2 regions of the Salicibibacter cibarius genome follow, and region 1 is predicted to be linked to the other one. Evidence: a T-box and tRNA genes for the amino acid it is inferred to sense, from the RefSeq annotation. Region 1 holds a T-box; the other holds one or more tRNA genes.
What was found. The T-box of region 1 lies ahead of HUG15_RS17110 (valine--tRNA ligase). A T-box ahead of a tRNA ligase gene usually reads a tRNA of that ligase, here a tRNA-Val.

Region 1 (18,803 bases):
TCCTTTATTGTTATTGGGTGTTATTCTTGGTTTTATATGGGCGTACAGCGGGGATGGCATGCATTCAATTCCTCTATTTGACCCGAAAGTTCTCGGTTCTTTGGCTGTGTTGGTTTTTTATGGCGGTTACTTGTATCAAAAAGCGGTAAAAGGAAAACAAGGATATGGCATGGCTTTTTATAACATGCTCGGATTTTTAATTTTGCTCGCCAATTATTTGTTGACGAGTGAATGGTCGAGCTTTCACATATGGAGTGTGTAGGAGGAAAATGATGAGAACAATCGTAATCGGAACAAGGAAAAGCAACCTGGCCCTCAAGCAAGCAGAATGGGTCAAAGAGAAATTGGAAGCATTAGGGCTTCCCTATAAGTTTGAACTGAAAAAAATCGTGACGAAAGGCGATCGAATTCTTGACGTGACGCTATCAAAGGTAGGCGGGAAAGCGCTGTTCGTGAAAGAAATCGAAAAAGCGATGGAAGACGAAGAGATTGACTTCGCTGTTCATAGCATGAAGGATATTCCATCCGTCATTCCGGACGGCTTCGCCCTTGGCGCGGTGACGGAGCGCGTGGATCCGCGCGATGTATTAATCTCGGAATCGGGAAAAAAACTTCATGAGCTCCCGGCAGGCGCAGTGGTCGGCACGAGTAGTTTGCGGCGCCAAGCACAAATTCTCGCTGCGCGTCCGGATGTGGAAGTAAAATGGATTCGCGGCAATATCGAAACACGGATGCGGAAAATGAAAGACGAGGATTTTGATGCCATCGTTTTGGCTGCTGCCGGTTTGGCAAGAATGGGTTGGTCCGACGAAATCGTAACCGAATATTTGGCGCCGGAAAACAGCTTGCCGTCCGTCGGTCAAGGTGCCCTCGGCATTGAATGCCGCGCCGGCGACAAAGACATCCTGGCATTGCTGAAACATATCCATGATGAGAAGGTGGCCCGCACGGTCCAAGCGGAGCGGGCATTTTTGAAAAATGTGGAAGGCAGTTGCCAAGTGCCGGTCGCGGGACATGCGGTGATGGGGGAAGGAAATGATGTTACGCTGCGCGCGCTTGTGGCTTCCCCGGATGGCAAAACATTGCTCCAGGACGAACAAACCGGAAGTGACCCGGAACGTTTAGGGAAAATCATTGCAGCCAATCTTCTTGATCGTGGCGGAAAAGAAATTCTCGATCAAGTGAAAAAAGATCTGGAGGGGTAGTCTCCATGCCGGTGAATGCCCCTATTGCCCTGGTGACGAGAGGAAAGGCAGATCAGACGGCGGAAGATCCATTAGTCTCTCACTTGCAAGCGTTGTCCGTACCTGTGCAACATATCCCGCTTGTCACACAACAAATGCTAAAGGAACATGAAAACATTCCGGCTGCGCGTGAGATAGACTGGCTTGTTTTTACGAGCGCGAATGCCGTTCATTACTTTGAGTGCTTAATGTCCGGCAAAGAATGGGGGCGCACGAACGTCCGTGTAGCCACCGTCGGACCTAAAACAGCAGAAGCTGCTGCCTCCATTGGATTTACAGTCGATCTTGTCCCGGAGAAAACATATACGGCAGAAGCGCTTGCTGAAGGATTGGGTAATGCGATCAGCCCGGGGGAGACGGTAGTGATTCCGAAAAGCAAACAAGCGAGGAATGTGCTTCCCGACTACTTGGACAATCGAGGGGCGAACGTTGTGGACCCTGCCATTTATGAAACAAGGGCATGGACAGAAAGCGCGCACGCGTTGGCTACATTTTTAAGCACGCATAATAACGGCGTTATTACCTTCACGAGCCCGAGCGCGGTTCATGCTTTTAAGCAGATGCAACCCGACCTTCCGAAGTGGCCTGCTATTTGTATTGGCACGATAACTGCAAAAGCCGCTTCAGAAGCGGGGTTTTCGCAAGTGGAAGCGGCTTTCCCACATACATTTGCTAATCTGGCTGAACGAGTTTCAAACTATTTGATTGAGGTGAATAACCGATGAGTGAGCTTCAGTTTGACCGTCATCGGCGCATGCGGATGACTAGTTCTTTACGTGATCTCGTCCGGGAAACAACGGTCAAAAAAGACGATTTAATTTATCCTGTTTTTGCTGTTGAAGGAACGGATACGAAACATGAAGTTCCATCAATGCCCGGCGTGTACCAATATTCGTTGGATTTGTTGAAAAAAGAAATCGATGATGTTGTGGAACACGGAATTAAGGCCATTATGTTGTTTGGCGTTCCGGGTAATAAGGATGAGTTAGGAAGCAACGCGTACAATGAAAATGGCATTGTCCAGCGCGCGATTCGGGAGTTGAAAGGGGAGCATCCGGAGCTGACGATCATTGCAGATACGTGCCTGTGCCAATATACTGACCATGGGCATTGCGGTGTGATTGAAGATGGCTATATTTTAAACGACCGATCATTGGATTTGCTCGTTAAGACTGCCGTCTCCCAAGTGGAAGCAGGTGCGGATGTGATTGCGCCTTCGAATATGATGGATGGGTTCGTAGCTGCGATTCGTTCTGGGTTGGATGAAGCGGATTTCCGGGATATCCCGATCATGTCTTACGCGGTGAAGTATGCGTCCGCCTATTACGGACCATTTCGGGATGCCGCCCATAGTTCTCCGTCATTTGGGGATCGGCGAACGTATCAAATGGATCCCGCTAATCGAAATGAAGCGATTCGTGAGGCGATGTCCGATGACCGGGAAGGGGCAGATTTTTTGATTGTGAAACCGGCACTTTCCTACTTGGACATTGTCAGTGATGTGAAAAGTACGATTAACCGCCCGGTTGTCGCCTATAATGTTTCCGGGGAATATTCCATGATTAAAGCAGCTGCCGCTCAAGGTTGGCTCGATGAAAAAGAAACGGTGATAGAAAAATTAACGAGTATGAAACGGGCAGGCGCGGATTTGATTGTTACGTATTTCGCCAAGGATATGGCCCGTTATATAAATGAATCCGATATGTAACGGAGAATCCTTTATAAAAACTTGGCTTCTACCAAGTCTTTATAAAGGACGCCTTCGTTTTACTTATACTTTAATCCATTAACAAAGTTAGACATTTTTAAAGTGAAAAAGGAGGTATTTCAAATGCGTACATTTGAACGATCGAAACAAGCATTTCAAAAAGCCGAACCTCTCATGCCGGGAGGAGTGAGCAGTGCTGTCCGTGCATACAAATCGGTGGGGATGGACCACGGGATTTATATGAACAAAGGGGAAGGGCCTTACATTACAGATCTGGATGAGCAAACCTATATTGATTATGTCCAATCTTGGGGGCCGCTAATCCTTGGGCACGCAGATCCTCGTGTCGTACGTCGTTTACAGGAAACCGCGGCGTTGGGGACAAGCTTCGGCACGTCTCATGAGATGGAGACGGCTCTCGCCGAGCTCGTCATTGATCGCGTACCATCCGTTGAAGTCGTTCGGTTTGTAAACTCTGGCACGGAAGCTACGATGAGCGCCCTACGTCTTGCCCGTGGATTTACGGGCAGAAGCAAAATCGTGAAAATGGAAGGATGTTATCACGGACATGGGGATTCATTGTTAATTAAAGCAGGTTCCGGTGTGGCTACGTTAGGGTTGCCGGATAGCCCGGGAGTGCCGGAAGGGACGGCTTCACAGACGCTTACTGTTCCTTATAACGATCTTGAAAGCCTATCGCTCGTATTTGAAAAGTATGGTGATGACATCGCCGCTGTCATCCTTGAACCGGTTGCCGGTAATATGAATGTCGTTACGCCTGAAGAAGGCTATCTCGAGGGCGTGCGTAAGGTAACTGAAGATTACGGCAGCCTGTTGATTTTTGACGAAGTCATGAGTGGATTTCGGGTTGGGTACCAATCCGCTCAAGGAAGATTTGGCGTCACTCCCGACCTGACAACGTTGGGCAAAGTTATTGGCGGTGGCCTCCCTGTCGGCGCTTACGGCGGCAGAGCCGATATCATGGAGCATATAGCTCCGGCAGGTCCGATTTATCAGGCAGGAACGCTTTCGGGGAATCCTCTGGCGATGACCGCGGGATATGAAACGTTGGCGCAATTGAGTGAAGATGATTATGAGCAATTTGAACGGCGAGGGGCACGATTGGAAGAAGGCCTCCGATCAGCTGCAAAAACGAACGGAGTTCCTCACCATATTAACCGGGCAGGCTCGATGCTAGGCTTCTTCTTTACTGATGAACAAGTGAAGAATTTTGAAACGGCCAAAACATCGGATCTGGATCTGTTCGCCAAATATTTTCAAGAGATATTGCAGGAAGGCATTTCCATCGCCCCATCTCAATTCGAAGGAATGTTCTTGTCAACCAAACATGATGATGACATTATTGAAAAAACCATCGCTGCCGCAGAGCGGGTATTTGCGAGAATCGGAAAATAGGAAAGGGGAAGGGCTATCCTCAAATCATGGGGGTAGCTTTTTGTATATCCAAGGTTATTGTGACAAAAATTAGTCGTCACCGACGATTTTGGTGCCAAAGAGAGATAAGAAATCGAATAAGTGTTTCAACTATAATCGTTGGAACACGAAAAATTGCTATAGAAGAGAGAAAAAGTTCCAACCTCTCTGGTAAGGAAAGGAATTTTCAATTTGTAGGTGAAGCCCTGTTCTTCCTTGCTCACCCCAACTGCCAAGGTCTGCTTGATTGGGGTTTTTTCGGCTTAAGCTTGGAACCGGTTATATTTTCTTTCTTCATCTTTTTAGGCTCGGAGCCACGATCCAGTTTATTTTTGAGCGCTTTGTTCATTGTGAACGTGTGAGGGGCTAGATATAGACGTTCCGAACGAATTTCACATCGTGGACAAAAGGAAAAAGTCTTTTCCTCTTTTATGGAATGATGGTGTTCAGTGAAATCGCCACAATCTTTACACCGAAAAGTATAAAAAGCCATCGTCAATCCAATCCTTTTTTCGGAAGGATGTTTTTGTCAAAAATAGCGGTCGGTATTGATACGGTACAGCATGCATTGGGAATGTCCACAATACCGTTGATTCGCCCTTCCATCGGCGCGGTTCCAAGAAGCATATATGCTTGTTCTCCTGTATACCCCAGTGTTTTCAAGTAGTCAATTGCATTTAAACATGCGTTACGATACGCCATGTGTGCATCAAGATAACTCTGCTTGCCTGTGGTTTCGTGAACGCTCACCCCTTCAAACACTAGGTATTCGCTATATTGCGGATCCATGGGATCGGGTTGGAATACGGGATTTCTCTGGATATTATGCTTTTCCATGCCGTTTTTGATAATATCCACTTTTAGTTCAATCCAACCAGGCATTTCAATCCCGCCGCAAAAAGTAATTTCACCGTCACCTTGGGAGAAATGAAGATCACCTACCGAAAGGTTCGCGCCATCAACATAAACAGGGAAATAAACACGGGATCCCAAGGAAAGGTTTTTGATATCACAATTTCCGCCATTTTCTCGAGGCGGCACGGTACGGGCGCCTTCTTTGGCTACGCGGCGGAAGTCTTCTCCTTCTAACGTTCCTAGAACAGCGCTATCTTCGTCAGGGAGGTTGGCCAAAGGAGGAATGCGATTTTCATCTTCAGTAACGAGTGCCCCCTCACGACGGTTCCATTCCATAAGCAGATCGTGGGATGGTGCGACACCGATTAATCCCGGATGAATAACACCTGCAAACTTCACACCGGGTACATGCCGGGAAGTTGTATAGATGCCGTGAAAATCCCAAATCGATTTATTTGCTTCGGGGTAATGGTCTACAAGAAAACTTCCGCCGTTCTCTTTCGCGAATATTCCATTAAATCCCCATGGGTGTTCGTCAAATGCACCGATGTTCAAAATGTCGACAACAAGTAAATCCCCTGGTTCCGCACCTTTCACTTCCACAGGACCACTTAATACGTGCACGCGATTTAAATTGACATCCCGAATTTCTGTCCCATCGTCATTATTATTGATTTGACCATCTGTCCAGTCCAAACACTCCATTTTGAATTGTTGTCCGGGATTGACGCTAAATGCAGGCGGTATATCCGGATGCCAACGGTTATGTCCGGGTATTTCCTGCTTGTCCATAGGTTTAGAAAGATCTACTTTGTAAAGCGTTTCCGTCATTTTCCATCCCTCCAATTTTGAAATCCTTTATGTTTACCCAAATTTTCGAAATGATAAACAAATGAAATATAAGTTGGATCTCTCCTCGTTCCTTCCCCCTACACGGAAGAAACCAGTCATAACCGCCCGTTCGGACACATACGTTGGTAGCGTACGAGAAAACAGTGGGACGGACGTATTTTTAATGAAGAGGGGGAACAAACCGTGACCCAAGAACAACCATCAGCTTTATCTTTTAACCTTGAAGAAGCGATATGGCTTGATCAAGGTGAGCGTATTCAATCCATTCTCGGGTTGGAACTAGAGCCGGATATTACGATGCAAGAGGATAATCATGAAGTGCTCATTAAAGGAGGACTGCATCTCGTCGGGCAATATCAACCTTATGAAAACAACGAAGATGACACATATGATGATCAAAGACAAGGGGGAGTGCCGCAAACAGCGGATCGTTTGAGCACGACAGACACGGGTGCGCGGGAGATTAAGCATTTTTTTCCCGTCGATGTAACGATCCCGCTTCATCGCATTCAAAGTTTGGATGATTTGTATGTTCAAATTGATAGTTTTGACTACGATTTGCCGGAACCAAGTTGCATTCAGTTAACGGCTGACGTAACGATTACGGGCATGAAGGAGGGCGAGGATACAAAAAGAGAAGCAAGCCCAACGCCGGAAGGATTCCCAACGTTTACGCACGAAGTGAAAGCACCACCGACCAATGATGAGAATGTTCATCCATCTTCTGATGACACCGATGCGTTACGTGAAGAAATAACAAAGGAAGAACTAGAAGAAGATCAGGAATCAACACCAGTCCTGAATTTTGAAACTCAGGAAACGGAACCGGATAGAGAAATAGAGACGCCTGTACAAGAAGAACAAAGCGATGCCGAGGTTCAAAAAGAACCGGTACCGGAAGAAGTGCAGCAAACGGAGGAATCCGTGCTGTCAAGGGACGATGCTGATCATTCCAATGCCGAGCCGGAACAAGAAGAATCGGAATATGAGGTCGTACAGGCTAACGATGAGGAAGAAGAAGTTGAAGATGTGTCATCGACCGATGACGAGGAAACACCAAAAACAAACAAGCGGGATAATGCCCTTTACCTCACGGAAATGTTGGGAAGCGACGATCGGGAATCGTTTACGAAAATGCGGATGTGTATTATTCAAGAAAACGAGTCTTTAGATACCATCGCCGATCGCTATGGGTATACAGTCCAACAGTTACTAAGATGGAACAAAATGGATATCAATCATGTGGATCAAGGGGAAATTATTTATATCCCGGTGCAATCCGCGAATGAATGACGTGATCGAAGAACTTTTAATAAAAGTTGGTCTCCAAAATGCGCACTGGGATTTGCAGAGTGAACGCGTCGTTAGAATCGAAACGCAAGATGGCCTATTTGCGCTGAAACGGTGGGAACGGACGCCGCAAGAACGTGAACATTTTCTTCATCACTTACGATATGCGGAGCGTGCAGGCATGAAAGGTATCATCCCTCTTACGAATAGGAGGGGTGATATGTCTATGTTTGAAACAAATCGCCATTATTTTTATCTGGAGCCTTGGATTGAGGAACAACCGCTAATGTCTCCGCCCCCAAAAGAACTTAGGCTATTAACGATTCTTGCCCTTAATCATAAAATTTCCGAAGACGAAGAGGATATGACCGAAGACGAGCTGTCCACGTACAAAAATGAAGTGCAGCAGGGTTGGCAACAAGATCAATTGCTAATGAACCAGTTGGCTGATCAGTTTGAACATTCCAGGTTTATGTCTCCATTTGAACTCACTTTTTTAAATGGGTATCCGTTTTATGACATGATGTTCGGGGAGATGAAAAAAGGATTTCAGAAATGGACGCGACAAGTCAAGGAAAGGGAAGGGTATCGCTTTGCTTTTTGTCATGGCCGTCCTTCGTTGGAACATGGGCTTATTGCTGCGGATGGAAATGCGTGGTTTACAAATTGGGAAACGAGCGGTCCCGGGCATCCTGCATATGACCTTGCCTATTTTTATCAAGATTTGGCGCGGCATGAGCCTTTCGATCCTTTGGAGAGCAAACAGCTTTTTGGGACATATGAAGCCTACGGACCTAGCTGGGGGGAAGCGGATACCGGCCTTTTAAAAGCGCTTATGCTTACTCCTGCACCGATTTTGACGTTTGCGCGAGCTTACGCGACAGATCCTTTGCGCTACGCAGAACATCAGTGGACGGCGATGTTAGAATCTAAATTAAGCAGTTTGCGTTATTTGTTGCAAATGATGCAATGGAAGGAAAAACAGGAAGCGGCCATGCAAGGTTCCTAGTACAGCCTGTCGAAAATAAGCGGTCAAACCGACGATCGGAAGACCGGATTAGGGCTTCAAACTGGGGTTAGTGATCGATTGGATTTAACTTCCACAGCCCGAGTTAAGGTATCAAAGGCTATCGTCAATGGCCGAATGTCTTCTTGCGAAGCAGGATTCCCCGGTCACCATGAAACGGTTCATGGTGACCGAACACGACAGCCAATCGCTCGTTCGGTCGCCATGAGGCAGCTATGCCGACCGAATTCTTTCGATACAAGCCTTTTCGGTCATCATGAAGCGGCTATGACACCTGAATTCTTTCGATTCAGGCCATTACGGTCGTCATAAAACGGTTATGGCGACCGAACATGAGAACCGACCGCTTTTTCGGTCGCCATGATGCGGTAAATTGTCCGTTAGGGAACCAGAAGCGTTGCCGACCGAACTTCTTTCCAACTGTCCCCGTGATCGGTTAATTAAGCCACCTTGCACTAGTGGGCTGTGCCGGGAAAGCATTCCTGAAACACAGTACTAGTCCGGCATGGTCGTTTTTTATGTAGGCGCCAAGCCCTTTGCAAACAATCGAACCATGATGCCTGAAAATGAAAAAAGCTGGGCGTACGGTCGCCATGAACGGTTTATAGTGTCCGAAAACGAAAAGTAGACAAGCTTTCGGTCTTCATGAAAGGGTTATGGAGCCTGAAAACGAAGGAATGTTACGAATTTGGTCTCCACGAGGGAGTGGCGTGGAAACGCGCCAAGGCACATTTCACCGGCTTATACGAGAAACGTATCAATATGGTTTTTTTCGGAAATACCAATAAGAAGAAACAAGGATGACTAAAAGAAGCACATCAAACGTTGTGGGCAAAAAAATCGTACGGATCGTTTGAAAGCAAATAATGATCAATAAAATTTGTGCGGCGGCATATCGCCACTTAAAAAACACAGGCGGGCGCTTTTTCCCGTAACCGGGTGGTGGTTTGTAATAATGGCGTGCCATATCAGGTTCCTTCCCCTTTCCGATTATTAATACATCCTATGTGTGAGGGAGATGGGCTGATACCTTTTTATTTCCTTCGTTGACGAAATTGTTTCCGTTGCGTAGAATAAAGGAAAATCATGAGGTAATCCAAAAGCAATGAAACGGAAGGAGTAGGCACTGATCCCTCTACAGAAAAGGAATCCACGGCTGGAAGGTTCCCGAGGGCGCTCGTGCTGAAGTCGTCTGTATAGCTGCTGTTCCGAATAAAAGTAAGAACGGCCGTTGGCAATGTTACAGCTATCCGAGTGTATGAATCATCGTTCATAAACAAAGGTGGTACCGCGAGCGCTTTCGTCCTTTGAGGGAGGAAGCGCTTTTTTTGGTAGGCAAGAAATTATAATCAACTTTCTTACCTACATAAGTGCAACTAAAACTTTTCGCCATAATAGCTTGGCGAAAAGCCAAGTTTTCTAATCTAAGGAGGCTTTAATAATGGTTGAAATGGAAAAGAAGTATGATCCAAAACGGACGGAAACGAAATGGTATCCGTTCTGGGTAAATAATGGTTATTTTGAAGCGACGACAGTGGGAGAGCGCAAAGGAGAACCTTTTTCGATTGTGATCCCCCCTCCGAATGTGACCGGCCGTCTTCATCTCGGGCATGCGTGGGATGTGACGCTTCAGGATATTATTGCGCGCCAAAAACGGATGGAAGGCCGTGATATGCTTTGGCTGCCGGGGATGGATCACGCCGGCATTGCCACCCAAGCAAAGGTGGAGGCCCGACTGAGAGACAAAGGACAAAACCGCCATGATCTCGGACGTGAGAAATTTCTTGACGTCAGCTGGGATTGGAAAGAAGAGTATGCTAATTTTATTCGTGAACAGTGGGCAACGCTCGGACTGTCCCTTGATTATACGCGAGAGCGATTCACGCTGGAAAACGATCTTTCCAATGCGGTGCGGGAGGTTTTTGTTCGCCTTTATGAAAAAGGCCTCATCTACCGCGGCAAGTATATTATCAACTGGGACCCAACGGCCCAAACGGCACTTTCCGATATTGAAGTGGAATATAAAGAGGTCGAAGGCGCAATGTATCACATGAAGTACCCATTGAAAAACGGCGAAGGCCATATTGAAGTGGCGACAACCCGTCCGGAGACGATGCTCGGAGATACGGCAGTCGCGGTGCATCCGGATGATGAACGCTATCAATCGCTTATCGGGGAAACGGTTATTTTACCGATCGTTGAAAGGGAAATCCCGATTGTCGCTGATGACTACGTAGACCGGGAATTTGGTTCGGGAGCGGTGAAAATAACACCTGCCCATGACCCAAATGACTTTGAGATGGGCGAGCGTCATGATCTTCCGAGCGTATTGGTGATGGATGAAGCGGGTGTTATGAATGAAAACGCCGGCGATTACCAGGGGCTTGACCGATTTGAGTGTCGCAAAACGATCGTCCGGGATTTACAAGCGGCGGACACGATGTTTCATGTCGAGACGCACATGCACGCTGTTGGCCATTCCGAACGTTCAGGGGCAGTCGTCGAACCGTATCTCTCCACCCAATGGTTCGTGGACATGAAACCGTTGGCACAAGCGGCGATTGATCTGCAAAACCAAAATGAAAAAGTCCGTTTCGTCCCACCTCGCTTTGAAAATACGTATTTGCAATGGCTTGAAAATATTCGCGATTGGTGCATTTCCAGGCAGCTATGGTGGGGACACCGCATTCCGGCTTGGTACCATAAGGAAACTGGAGAGATGCATGTCGGAAAAGAAGCGCCCGCCGACAGCGAAAACTGGGAGCAAGATGAAGATGTGCTCGACACGTGGTTCAGCTCAGCGTTATGGCCGTTTTCTACGATGGGCTGGCCGGAGACAGAGGCGGAAGATTTTCAACATTTTTATCCGACCAATGTGCTTGTGACCGGCTATGACATTATCTTTTTCTGGGTCTCCCGCATGATTTTTCAAGGTTTGGAGTTTACGGGCGAGCGTCCGTTTCAAGATGTGCTAATCCATGGGCTTGTGCGTGACTCAGAAGGACGGAAAATGAGCAAATCCCTCGGCAACGGGGTAGACCCGATGGATGTTGTGGAACAATATGGGGCAGACGCGTTGCGCTTCACATTGGCAACAGGTACATCCCCGGGGAACGATTTAACGTTTCAATGGGATAAGGTGACGGCAAACTGGAATTTCGGCAATAAGATCTGGAACGCCTCTAGGTTTGCGCTCCTGAATATGGAAGGAATGGCTCATAAGGATATTGACTTGGGTGAAGTGACGGCAACGGCCGACCGTTGGATTCTCACGAAATTGCAACAGACCATCTCTCACGTGACCCAAATGATGGATCGCTACGAATTCGGTGAGGCCGGAAGGGCGCTCTACAACTTCATTTGGGATGATGTTTGCGATTGGTATATTGAAATGGCCAAACTCCCCCTTTACGGAGAAAATGAAAAAGAAAAACAGACGGCACGCTCGGTGCTCGCTCATGTGCTTGATGAAACATTGCGCCTCTTGCATCCATTCATGCCCTTCTTAACCGAAGAAATTTGGCAGCACCTTCCGCACGATGGAGAGACGATAACACGCGCAGCGTGGCCGAAGGCAAATGAACAATGGATCGATGAAGAAGCGCTGACGGATATGGAATTGTATCAAACGGTCATTCGCACGGTTCGCAACACCAAGGCGGAAATGGACGTTCCGCCACGAAAAGAAATCCCGCTCCATTTAAAACCGACCTCTGAGGATGCAAAAGAACGATTGTTGCGCGGGCAACCGTATCTAGAAAATTTTTGTAACCCGGAAACGCTGGAAATCAGCATGGACCTCGAAGTGCCGGATCAGGCAATTTCCCATGTGTTAAGCGGCGTGGAACTCTATATTCCGCAAGCCGGGCTCGTCGATATCAACGCGGAACTGGAACGGCTGCAAACAGAAAAAGAAAAAATGGATAAAGAAGTCGAGCGTTTGGATCAAAAACTTGCCAACGAAGGTTTTGTAACGAATGCCCCAGCCGACGTTGTAGAAAAGGAACGCGCAAAGCACGCGGATTATGTTGAGAAACGCAAAACGATTTTGGAACAAATGAATGAGTTAGCGAAAAACAAATAAGGAGCAAGCATGGATGGACACATTTGATGAAGTGCTGACGTGGTTAAAAAGCCATCGTCCATTCGGGATAAAGCCGGGGCTCGAGCGTGTCGAACACTTATTGGCGGCACTCGACCATCCCGAGCGCCGTCTCCTGTCGGTCCATATCGGCGGAACGAATGGAAAAGGGTCAACGCTCACGTATGTACAATCGATTTTACAAGCATCGGGGCTAACGGTAGGAACGTTTACGTCCCCCTACATCATTCAATTTGAAGAGCGCATCAGCGTTAACGGCACCCCCATCCCGCGAGAAGATTTTATTTCAGCGGCACGTGCCGTTCGACCCCACGCGGTTGCTCTTGAAAATACGGAGTGGGGACCCCCGACAGAGTTCGAAATATTAACCGTGATTGCGAACTGGTATTTTGCCAAAATTGCCGTTCCCGATATCGTCTTATGGGAAGTGGGGCTTGGCGGGCGTTTGGATTCGACGAATGTCATTCAACCAATGCTAAGCGCGATCACGAACGTCGGGAAAGACCATATGCATATTCTTGGTTCGGAAATCACCGATATCGCCAAAGAAAAAGCAGGGATTATCAAACCTGCCGTCCCGATGATCACTGCTTGTCAGGATCCGGAAGCGTCAACGATCATCCGCGCGCGAGCTGTGGAGATGCGCGCGCCGTATTACGCGCTCCGAGAGCATTTTGAACTGATCGATGGATCCATGGATGAAGATGGAGGGACATTTTCCGTACGCACGCCGTTTCATTGCTATCAGAATCTGCGTGTGTTCCTGCGAGGGGAGCATCAGCTGAAAAATGGCGCCCTTGCTGTCATGATCGCCGATTATCTGCGCGTCTACCGTTCCTTTCCGATTGATGAACAATTGCTTGCGGAAGGGTTGGCAAAAGCTTTTTGGCCGGGGCGACTTGAAAAAGTACAAGCGTCCCCGCTCGTGCTCATGGATGGCGCGCATAATCCGGAAGGCATCGAACATTTGGCACGTTATCTTGCAGAGGTATATCCAGACCGAACGCTTCATATTTTAACAGCTTTCACTAAAGAAAAAGATCCGTCAACGTTGTTTGCTCCTTTGCTCTCTTTGGCTCCTGCAAGCTTTATCACAACGACATTTTCTCATCCAAGAGCAGCAGACCCTAGGCACGTTTCGCCGGATACGGAAGTCTTTGACGATTGGGAAAAAGGGTACAATGAACTGATCAAACGTGCGAAAGCGAATGATATCATTGTGTTTGCCGGCTCTTTATACTTTATCTCGGACGTGCGGCAAAATTTTTATGAAAAAAATGCAGGAAAATGAAAGGGAACGGCGAATAGTGATAAGTAGAGTGGTTGGTTATATCGGGGTTTAAGAAAAGAGGTTCCTTTTGCTTCCTGAAGTGGTTGTTATTTTGATACTGGGGCTTGTGTTCGGATCATTTTTCCAAGTTGTCGGTGTACGCGTGCCGGTGGGGAAGCCGATCGCTTGGAGCCGATCCGTATGCCCCAATTGTCAATCGACATTGCAGGCACGTGATCTTTTTCCCGTTTTTTCCTTCCTATCTACGTTGGGCCGCTGCCGCTATTGTTCCGCGCTTATCCCTTCGCAATATTTCATTGCGGAGATTTCCACTGCTTTTCTCTTCGTTCTTGTTTACGTTCGCTATTACCCCTTTTCGACTGAAATGCTCGTCGCGTTCCTCGTCCTTTCTCTCGTTATCATCGTTACCATCACCGATCTACGTTATATGCGAATTCCAAACGTTATTCTTCTCTTTTTTGCCTCGCTGTTCGTTGTGATCCGTCTTTTCATCGATCCCCATGAACCTTGGTGGAGTCCGTTTTTGGCCGCAGCAATCATCTTTGTCATCCTGTATTTCATTTTACGCTTAAGCGGGGGAGGAATCGGTGGCGGAGACGTTAAATTTTTTGCTGTGCTCGGTCTCGCGTTCGGTTTTTGGGATTTGTTGCTCGTGTTTTTTCTCTCGACACTTTTCGGCACATTGATCGGTTTGGTGGCATTTGCAATCGGTCGTTTGCAAACAGGCCAACCCTTCCCGTTTGCTCCGAGCATTGCGTTAGCGGCGGTGACCGTTCTATTATTCGGAGATTCGGTTTGGAGTTTGTATCCAATGCATTAAATCGTTATTTTGTCGGACAGTCGCAAATGCTTATTGACAAAACTCATCATCCTTCTGATTGCATCTGTGATAAGGTGAGTCATCAGAAGACGGATGGTGAGGAGGCTGAAATGGGACAAGGCCACCGCAAAATAACCTTTAAGATAAACGGCCGGGAAGTAACGAATAACGAAGAGAATCATGAAGGTCGGGAGGATGAGAACAAACACGGCACCGAGAAAGCGCAGACCGTTAAGGAACCAAAAGAACCGAGGCAAACAGTGACGAAGCAAAAAGATATCGGGGCCACCTCTTCCGGCGGAGAATTTGGAAGCGGCATCAAGGAAAACTATACCGTAGGGAGGGGGCAACGTGAAGTAGCCGATCTTAGCGAAAAACGGAGAGAATGGGCAGAGCGGGACCGTCAACCGTTAACAGACAGTCCCGGGTTGCCCCTTCATCGGAAAAAAAAGAAGCCGGAAGTTCCCCGATCAAAAAAAGGGGGTTCATTCAAGCATCTTAAAATGCCCGTAACCATCGCCGCGGCCTTAATTCTTGGGTTAATGTTTGGTCTCCCTTTGCTCCAACTAGCGACAAATTTTTCGCTGACTCCCGATGCCGGCACAGCGGGCAGTACTTCTGACGCTCAATCCGGCTCCATTGCTGTTGACGAAGAAGAGGGTATGGAAGAAATGCAGTTGGATATTGTACAGGCAGGGGCATTTTCCACGAATGAAGCCGGACAGGAAATGCAAGAGGTATTTTCCGAAGCAGATTTTCCGGCGCTCTTGCATGAGGATGAAAACGAAGAGATGATTTATTTGTATGTTGGAATGACTGCCCGGGGCGAAGCAGAAGACGAGATGATCCCGGAAATAAACGAAGAAGGGTTAGAAGGCTATGTGAAGACATTATCGGTTCCGATCGCAGCAGAAGGAATGGATGAAGAGACAGAACAACTGGCAAGTGATGTAGGAGAAGCTTTATTAACCGGGTTAGATGCGACTAGCCCGAGTGGAGATCGGGAAGAAGCGGAACGCGCGCTCGCGGCGATCGATATGGATTTACTAGAAGGAGACGAGCGTTTTTCAGAAACGATCCAAGCTTTGCACGAGGAAGGAAACGTCGAGGAACACGAAGCCTGGATGGAAGCAACGTTAGCTTTCGAAAACTGGGTGAATAGTTACTAGAAGAACGGAGTTTTTAAACGATGTTGATTCTAGCGTCTGCTTCATCGCGCCGACAGCAATTATTAAACGAGAGCGGCTATGCATATACCGTCGCGATCAGTAATATAGAAGAAAAAATCAATGATGAACAAACGCCTGCGGATAATGCCGTTCAATTGGCAACGGCTAAAGCTGCTGACGTATACAATCGCTATCCGGATGCTGTCATCCTCGCGGCGGATACGATCGTGGCCATCGATGGCGGTTTGCTCGGGAAACCGATGGATGAAAGCGATGCTGTCCGTATGCTTACCCATTTGTCCGGAAAGAAACACGAGGTGTATACCGGTGTTTGCATAAAACAGGGAACAAAAACACGTGCATGGACGGAAAAGACGAACGTTTATTTTCATCACTTAAGCGAGCAGTGTATCCAAGCGTATGTTGAAACAGGCGAACCGATGGATAAAGCCGGCGCCTACGGCATCCAAGGCAAAGGCGCTCGCTTGGTCGAAAGATTTGCCGGTGATTATTATAATGTCGTCGGTTTGCCTATTGCGAAAGTAGTTCGCGTCCTGAGAGATTTTCAAATTTATCCTGGTGGCGAGCGCTCGTGATTTTGGAGGAGCCAAAAGCAGTAAAGTTGAAAATGGCTGATAAACTGTTTGTTTTGATGGAAGTTTCGTTTTATTTCCAATGGAAAAATCATGAATGAGGTGAAGAATTGACACAATCCTCCGCGACAAAACCCACCCTTCCGCTCCAAGAAATGCCCCGTGAACGGCTCGTTCAAGAAGGGGCCGATCACCTTTCCAATCAGGAACTTCTCGCTATTTTGTTACGAACGGGAACGACGAGTGAAACCGTCTTGCAGTTGGCGCACCGTCTTCTTTCCGCATTCGATGGCATCATGATGCTAAAAGAAGCCAGTCTCGAAGAATTGCAGGCGATAAAAGGCATCGGGCAAGTGAAGGCGATCGAATTGCTTGCAGCGCTGGAACTTGGAAAACGCATCCACACCACGCACCAAGGAGAAAGGTATTCTATCAAAACCCCCGAAGACGTCACCGATTACGTCATGGAAGAAATGCGTTTTCTCACCCAAGAACACTTTGTGGCCATTTATCTAAATACGAAAAATCAGGTGTTGCACAAAAAAACACTGTTTATAGGTAGCCTAAATGCTTCGATAGTCCATCCACGGGAAGTATTCAAAGAAGCGCTGCGGCGGTCGGCGGCTTCCATCGTTTGTTTGCATAATCATCCTTCCGGTGATCCGTCCCCGAGCAAGGAAGACCGTGAAGTCACGAAGCGTCTCGTTGAATGCGGCAAAGTCCTTGGTGTTGAAGTGTTGGATCATATTATCATTGGCGACCGACGTTATACTAGCTTACGTGAACATGGGATTATTCCTTAGTATAGGCAGTTGACCAGTGCATATGGCACTGGTCTATTTTTGGAATAAAATGGATAATTACAAACAGATCACTTACACACAAAAGAGTAAAATGCTATAATACAGAAATAGCAAAAAGCAATGCTGCACCAAAAGAAGAACCCGGCTAAAAAGTGAAAAAATTGAACGCATCGAGCCGTGTCCCTGCGGAAGCGGAAAGAAATACAAAAAATGTTGCGGATAGACGACGATACAGCAACGAAGGCTGCCCCGGAGGTGGCCTTTTATATTGTCTCGCGTGATTGTGAAAGATCATGTAGGAAAAGCGATGCAATCGTTTAGAAATGATTGAAATCAGTGATTGGTCCAAAAGTTCCCGTATTGCTCGTTTCCCCAGTTGTTATCCCCGACTCTTTTCATCCGGAATATAGATGAGAGTGTGACGAATTAAGGAAATTTATGAAAGCTTGGTGAAATGCTATGTTTTTCGGAAGATATTGCGTATAATGTATAGGGGAATTTTAGATGGAATCACAACGATTTTAGGGTTGTGTTTGGAGCATCATTTTCAATAAAATGAAGAAGTGTAACGTTTTTTTTGATGAAGCGACAATAATGAACAGGGATAAAATAATAAGCAGGGTAATAATGAAGGGAGATACATAGATGTTTGGTGGTTTTTCAAAGGATTTAGGGATTGACTTAGGAACGGCGAATACGCTCGTCTACGTAAAAGGAAAAGGGGTTGTTGTAAGAGAGCCTTCCGTCGTTGCGATTCGTTCGGACTCACAAACGATTGAAGCTGTCGGTGATGATGCGAAAAATATGATTGGACGCACCCCCGGAAACATTGTAGCAACCCGGCCGATGAAAGACGGCGTGATTGCCGACTTCGATACGACCGCGACAATGATGAAATATTTTATTCGCCAAGCACAGAAAAGCCGCTCCATATTCACACGTAAACCGAATGTCATGGTTTGTGTGCCTTCGGGAATTACTGCCGTGGAAAAAAGAGCGGTGGAAGACGCGACAAAACAAGCAGGTGCCCGCGAGGCGTACACGATTGAAGAACCGTTTGCTTCCGCAATCGGGGCAGATCTTCCGGTGTGGGAACCGACCGGGAGCATGGTCGTTGATATCGGTGGCGGTACGACGGAAGTGGCGATTATCTCCCTTGGCGGAATTGTGACCAGTCAGTCGATCCGTGTGGCCGGAGATGAGTTGGATGAAGCAATTATTCAATACATTAAAAAGACATACAATCTCATGATTGGTGAACGCACGAGTGAAAGTTTAAAAATGGAAATTGGATCAGCGGACAAATTGGAAAACGTGAGCAGTATGGATATTCGTGGACGAGATCTTGTTACCGGGTTGCCAAAAACGATAACGATTCAATCGGATGAGATTTCCCACGCGATAAGCGATACCGTCAATACCATTGTGGAGACTGTAAAAGTAACGCTCGAACGGACACCGCCGGAGTTGGCCGCGGATATTATGGATCGGGGCATTGTGCTGACCGGTGGCGGCTCTCTTTTAAACGGCCTTGATAAAGTGCTCGGTGAGGAGACGGATATGCCGGTACTTGTTGCAGAGAATCCGTTGGATTGTGTTGCGTTGGGAACAGGCA
Region 2 (3,666 bases), 330 kb from region 1:
ATACCAAGAAGGTAATACGGCATTTTACGCTCTGCCAGGAGGTAGCCAAGAAACTGGCAAATCCCTCCATATGAATCTCCTTCGTGAATGTCGAGAGGAATTGAGCATTGATGTGAAGGTAGGTAAATTGATATTTGGTCGTGAGTGGCTTGATGGAGAACGGTCCCGTCCACCAAATTGAGTTTATTTTTGAATGCTTGTCATACACGAAAATTGAAAATGTGTGTAGTCAAATCCCTGATAAAACTCAAATTGGAATTGAATGGCTCTCTATTGCGGAAGGTCGACGGCTCAAATTGTCACGTTTGCGTTATATGCTGAAGATAAACAAGGAAACAAAACTGAATTAGCGGTCTTTTTCAATAATGTTCTTGGTTATGAAACCACTAAACTTTCAAATAGTCATTCTGCTTTTCAGTTAGCGGTTGTTACTGACAGCTTAAATTGGCACCAGAAGAGCTTACTACATTTATGCAATGCTAGTGACAGCAGGTATTTTACTTATCGTAGTAGGGTTTATAGCAGGATTCAATTCATACAAAACTTTCATCGTACTGGTAGGATTAGGCGAAGTGATTCATCAACTAAACGAAATACTATCAAGAAGGTGAAATAATAAGCCCGCGCCGATTTTTGCAATTAGATGGGCAACTTATGTATGATTTGACAACTTTGAAAAAGAGGTCTCAGATATTAAAGAGGATTTAGGGCTACAAAAGGCGAGGTTGGAATTTTGCGGGAAGATACAACCATGGTTAAAGCGACTATAGGAGAAATCTATCACTTATAAATATAAACTCCTATTTACATTAAAACTGACAAATCTATGACATGGCTATTTAGAACTAAATTCGAATGTTATATTATGTATGGAGAAACCATTAGTATATATTTGATTTTAAGGAGTGGGTTTTCTGTGAATAAATTATTAATGATTCTTGGTAGCTCAGTCATGCTACTTGCTGCTTGCGGCGGAGAAGAAGCAACGGATGAAGGAGATGAAGCTGAAGGAGATCAAGAATTTACATTAGAAGAACTTGCAGAATATGATGGGCAAGATGGAAACGATGCTTATGTAGCGGTTGATGGAGTCGTTTACGACGTTACAGATGTTGCAGAATGGGACGGTGGAGAACACGCCCCCGCTGGTGGATTAGAAGCTGGTGAGGACCACACAGAAGAAATTGAAGAAGCTCCACATGGGACTGATGTATTGGAAGACTTACCAACTGTTGGCACACTTGAAGAATAATATAAATTAGTTGTGATGTTAACCCCTTTGGATAAGATGATTCCAAAGGGTATCTTTTAGGAATGTGTCGCAATTACGCCCTTGTATTATGAGTTCAATCAGGAATGACTGGTTAAACTTATAATATGATTGAGCGCTTTAAAAGATCAAAGATGAGAAAGCAGATACTTTATTTTTTATAGATAAAATAATACAAATAAAAGCCATTTCGGCAAAAAGGATGTAATAGAGGAACTTTTTTTAATTTTTTTGATATAGAAAAGTGGACAATACGGCAAATTAGTTTTAAGTTGTGGGGTTGGTATAAGAGTGCGAATAAGCCCCAAAATGCCTGTAGTAATAAAAATGTCTCAAACTGTATTAGTCGAAGACACAAAAAAACCCTTATATATTAAGGGTATAATATTTCTGTTATGGTGTCCCGTGCTGGGCTCGAACCAGCGACCTCTACCCTGTCAAGGTAGCGCTCTCCCAACTGAGCTAACGGAACGTGATCATCGATAACCAAGAAAAATCATAACGTAGTTTTCATGGGTTGTCAATGGTTTTGGTGAGATGAATCATAGAGGGATAAAAATGATGGTGATGGCAACCCTATAGAAAAAACAGGAGGGATGGGCCGTGTCGAAGACATATGTCTGCCCGCGTTGCCAAACGAATCGCTCTCGATTTCACATTATGGAACAAGTGCCCAAAGCAGTCAAGATGGATCCGCAAAGTGGGGAAGTGGTGCAAGAGTTTGAGCAGGAGCAGCTGGACCCGTTTCACATTCCTTATAGTGGACCGAATTATCGGATTCAGTGCGGCGCGTGCGGCTTAAATGAAGATGAACGTTTGTTCATGCGTTTCTAATCTTTGCAATATACCTTAATGGGGTATTATAATGAAGGTAGACATTGAGAGGAGGGATTAGCATGGAACAAGAAACACTGAATGTTAAAGGCATGTCATGCGGCCATTGCGTATCGGCCGTTGAAGGAAACGTCGGTGAAATGAAAGGCGTATCCGATGTAAAAGTAAACCTTGATCAAGGTACCGTACAGGTGACTTATGACAAAAGCGATGTTACGCATGAGGCTATTGTCGATACCATTGAAGACCAGGGGTATGATGTTGATTAAACAAAATCAATAGAGAAAATAAGCTGCCGATTGCCGGCGGCTTATTTTGCATGAAACATAGGGGTGATTTCATGGAAATCATTGATTTGACAAAGACCATCTCCAATGGCATGCCGGTCTATCCGGGGGATCCGGCGGTGAATATCGTCGTTGCAACAACGGTGAAGGAACACGGTTATGCGGTCCGTGCTTTAGAGATGGGTTCGCATACCGGCACGCATGTGGATGCTTTTTCCCATATGCATGAAGGGATGGCATCGTTGGATGAAATTCCGTTAAAGCAATTTTGCGGAAGGGCGATGCGCGTGACGCCAACGATGGATTTTCCTTCACGCACCGGTTTGTTTTTTGCAGAAAAGGTCGGAGTTGATGTATTGGAAAAAATTTTGACTGCTTCGCCGCCGTTTGTAGGTGGGTCTTTAAGCGAGGAATTGGAACGACAATTATTAAAAAAACAAATTGTAACCTATACAGATCTTGAAAAATTAAAATCACTCCGACTGGGGGATGCATTTTCTTTTTTCGGATTGCCATTGAAAATTAAAAACGGAGATGGGTCTCCGGTGCGGGCTATTGCTATTCTAGGGGAATGAGATTGACGAAAGGAAAAATAGCAAACTTATCCGAATCATCGGTGTCATGAGCAGAACATTGGCACCACCGAGAAGAAAAAAATAGCAAATAAATGATTCCGTAAACCGTTCATGGCTCCAAGAGATAAATTGCAAATCAAGGGTGCCATGAAAACACCCAACGCACCTCCCGAAGAAGAAAAATTCAAAATCTGAGGTTTGATACGCGGCCATAACCCCCCTATTGCAGAAAGGCTGAAATAAGTGATCACACAAGCTACCGAAGGTCCGGATTAGGACTTCAAACCATGGTTATCGATCGGCTTAAACTGCCACAGCCCGAGTAAAGGTATCAAAGACGTTCATCAATGACCGAATGTCTTCCTGCGAAACAGAAATCCCGGTCTTGAAATGGTTATGACGACCGAACACGAAAACGAATCGCTCGTTCGGTCGCCATGAGGCAGCCATGATGACCGAATTCTTTCGAGACAAGCCTTTTCGGTCACCATGAAGCGGCCATGACGCCCGAACGCTTTCCATTCAGGCCATTACGGTCGTCATAAAGTGGTTATGACGACCAAACACGAGACTCGCCCGCTTTTTCGGTCGCCATGATGCGATCAATTGTCCAACGGCTTCCAAATGCCCAAGCCGGTCTATGGAATGTCCGTCCGCTACGCCGTTCATCCAGGTTATGAAACGATGAAACTTCCCTCTT

Region 2: it has a tRNA-Val gene. The T-box ahead of HUG15_RS17110 (valine--tRNA ligase) is inferred to sense a tRNA for this amino acid. The anticodon was not compared.

Annotation. Positions count from the first base shown of each region.
Region 1 covers NZ_CP054705.1:3,356,975-3,375,777, reverse strand. The annotation lists gene HUG15_RS17155 (cytochrome C assembly family protein) at 1-262, shown strand, start outside; gene hemC (hydroxymethylbilane synthase) at 270-1,205, shown strand; gene HUG15_RS17145 (uroporphyrinogen-III synthase) at 1,211-1,969, shown strand; gene hemB (porphobilinogen synthase) at 1,966-2,952, shown strand; gene hemL (glutamate-1-semialdehyde 2,1-aminomutase) at 3,076-4,368, shown strand; gene fmdA (formamidase) at 4,882-6,072, opposite strand; gene spoVID (stage VI sporulation protein D) at 6,277-7,386, shown strand; gene HUG15_RS17120 (protein kinase family protein) at 7,379-8,392, shown strand; gene HUG15_RS17115 (hypothetical protein) at 9,168-9,377, opposite strand; T-box leader at 9,507-9,721, shown strand; gene HUG15_RS17110 (valine--tRNA ligase) at 9,852-12,494, shown strand; gene HUG15_RS17105 (bifunctional folylpolyglutamate synthase/dihydrofolate synthase) at 12,508-13,803, shown strand; gene HUG15_RS17100 (prepilin peptidase) at 13,871-14,623, shown strand; gene HUG15_RS17095 (hypothetical protein) at 14,734-15,792, shown strand; gene HUG15_RS17090 (Maf family protein) at 15,813-16,388, shown strand; gene radC (RadC family protein) at 16,541-17,188, shown strand; gene HUG15_RS23145 (SEC-C metal-binding domain-containing protein) at 17,349-17,411, shown strand; gene HUG15_RS17075 (rod shape-determining protein) at 17,834-18,803, shown strand, end outside.
Region 2 covers NZ_CP054705.1:3,030,915-3,034,580, reverse strand. The annotation lists gene HUG15_RS15420 (NUDIX domain-containing protein) at 1-181, shown strand, start outside; gene HUG15_RS15415 (cytochrome b5 domain-containing protein) at 917-1,252, shown strand; tRNA gene HUG15_RS15410 (tRNA-Val) at 1,667-1,742, opposite strand; gene HUG15_RS15405 (DNA alkylation repair protein) at 1,874-2,104, shown strand; gene copZ (copper chaperone CopZ) at 2,167-2,373, shown strand; gene HUG15_RS15395 (cyclase family protein) at 2,445-2,966, shown strand.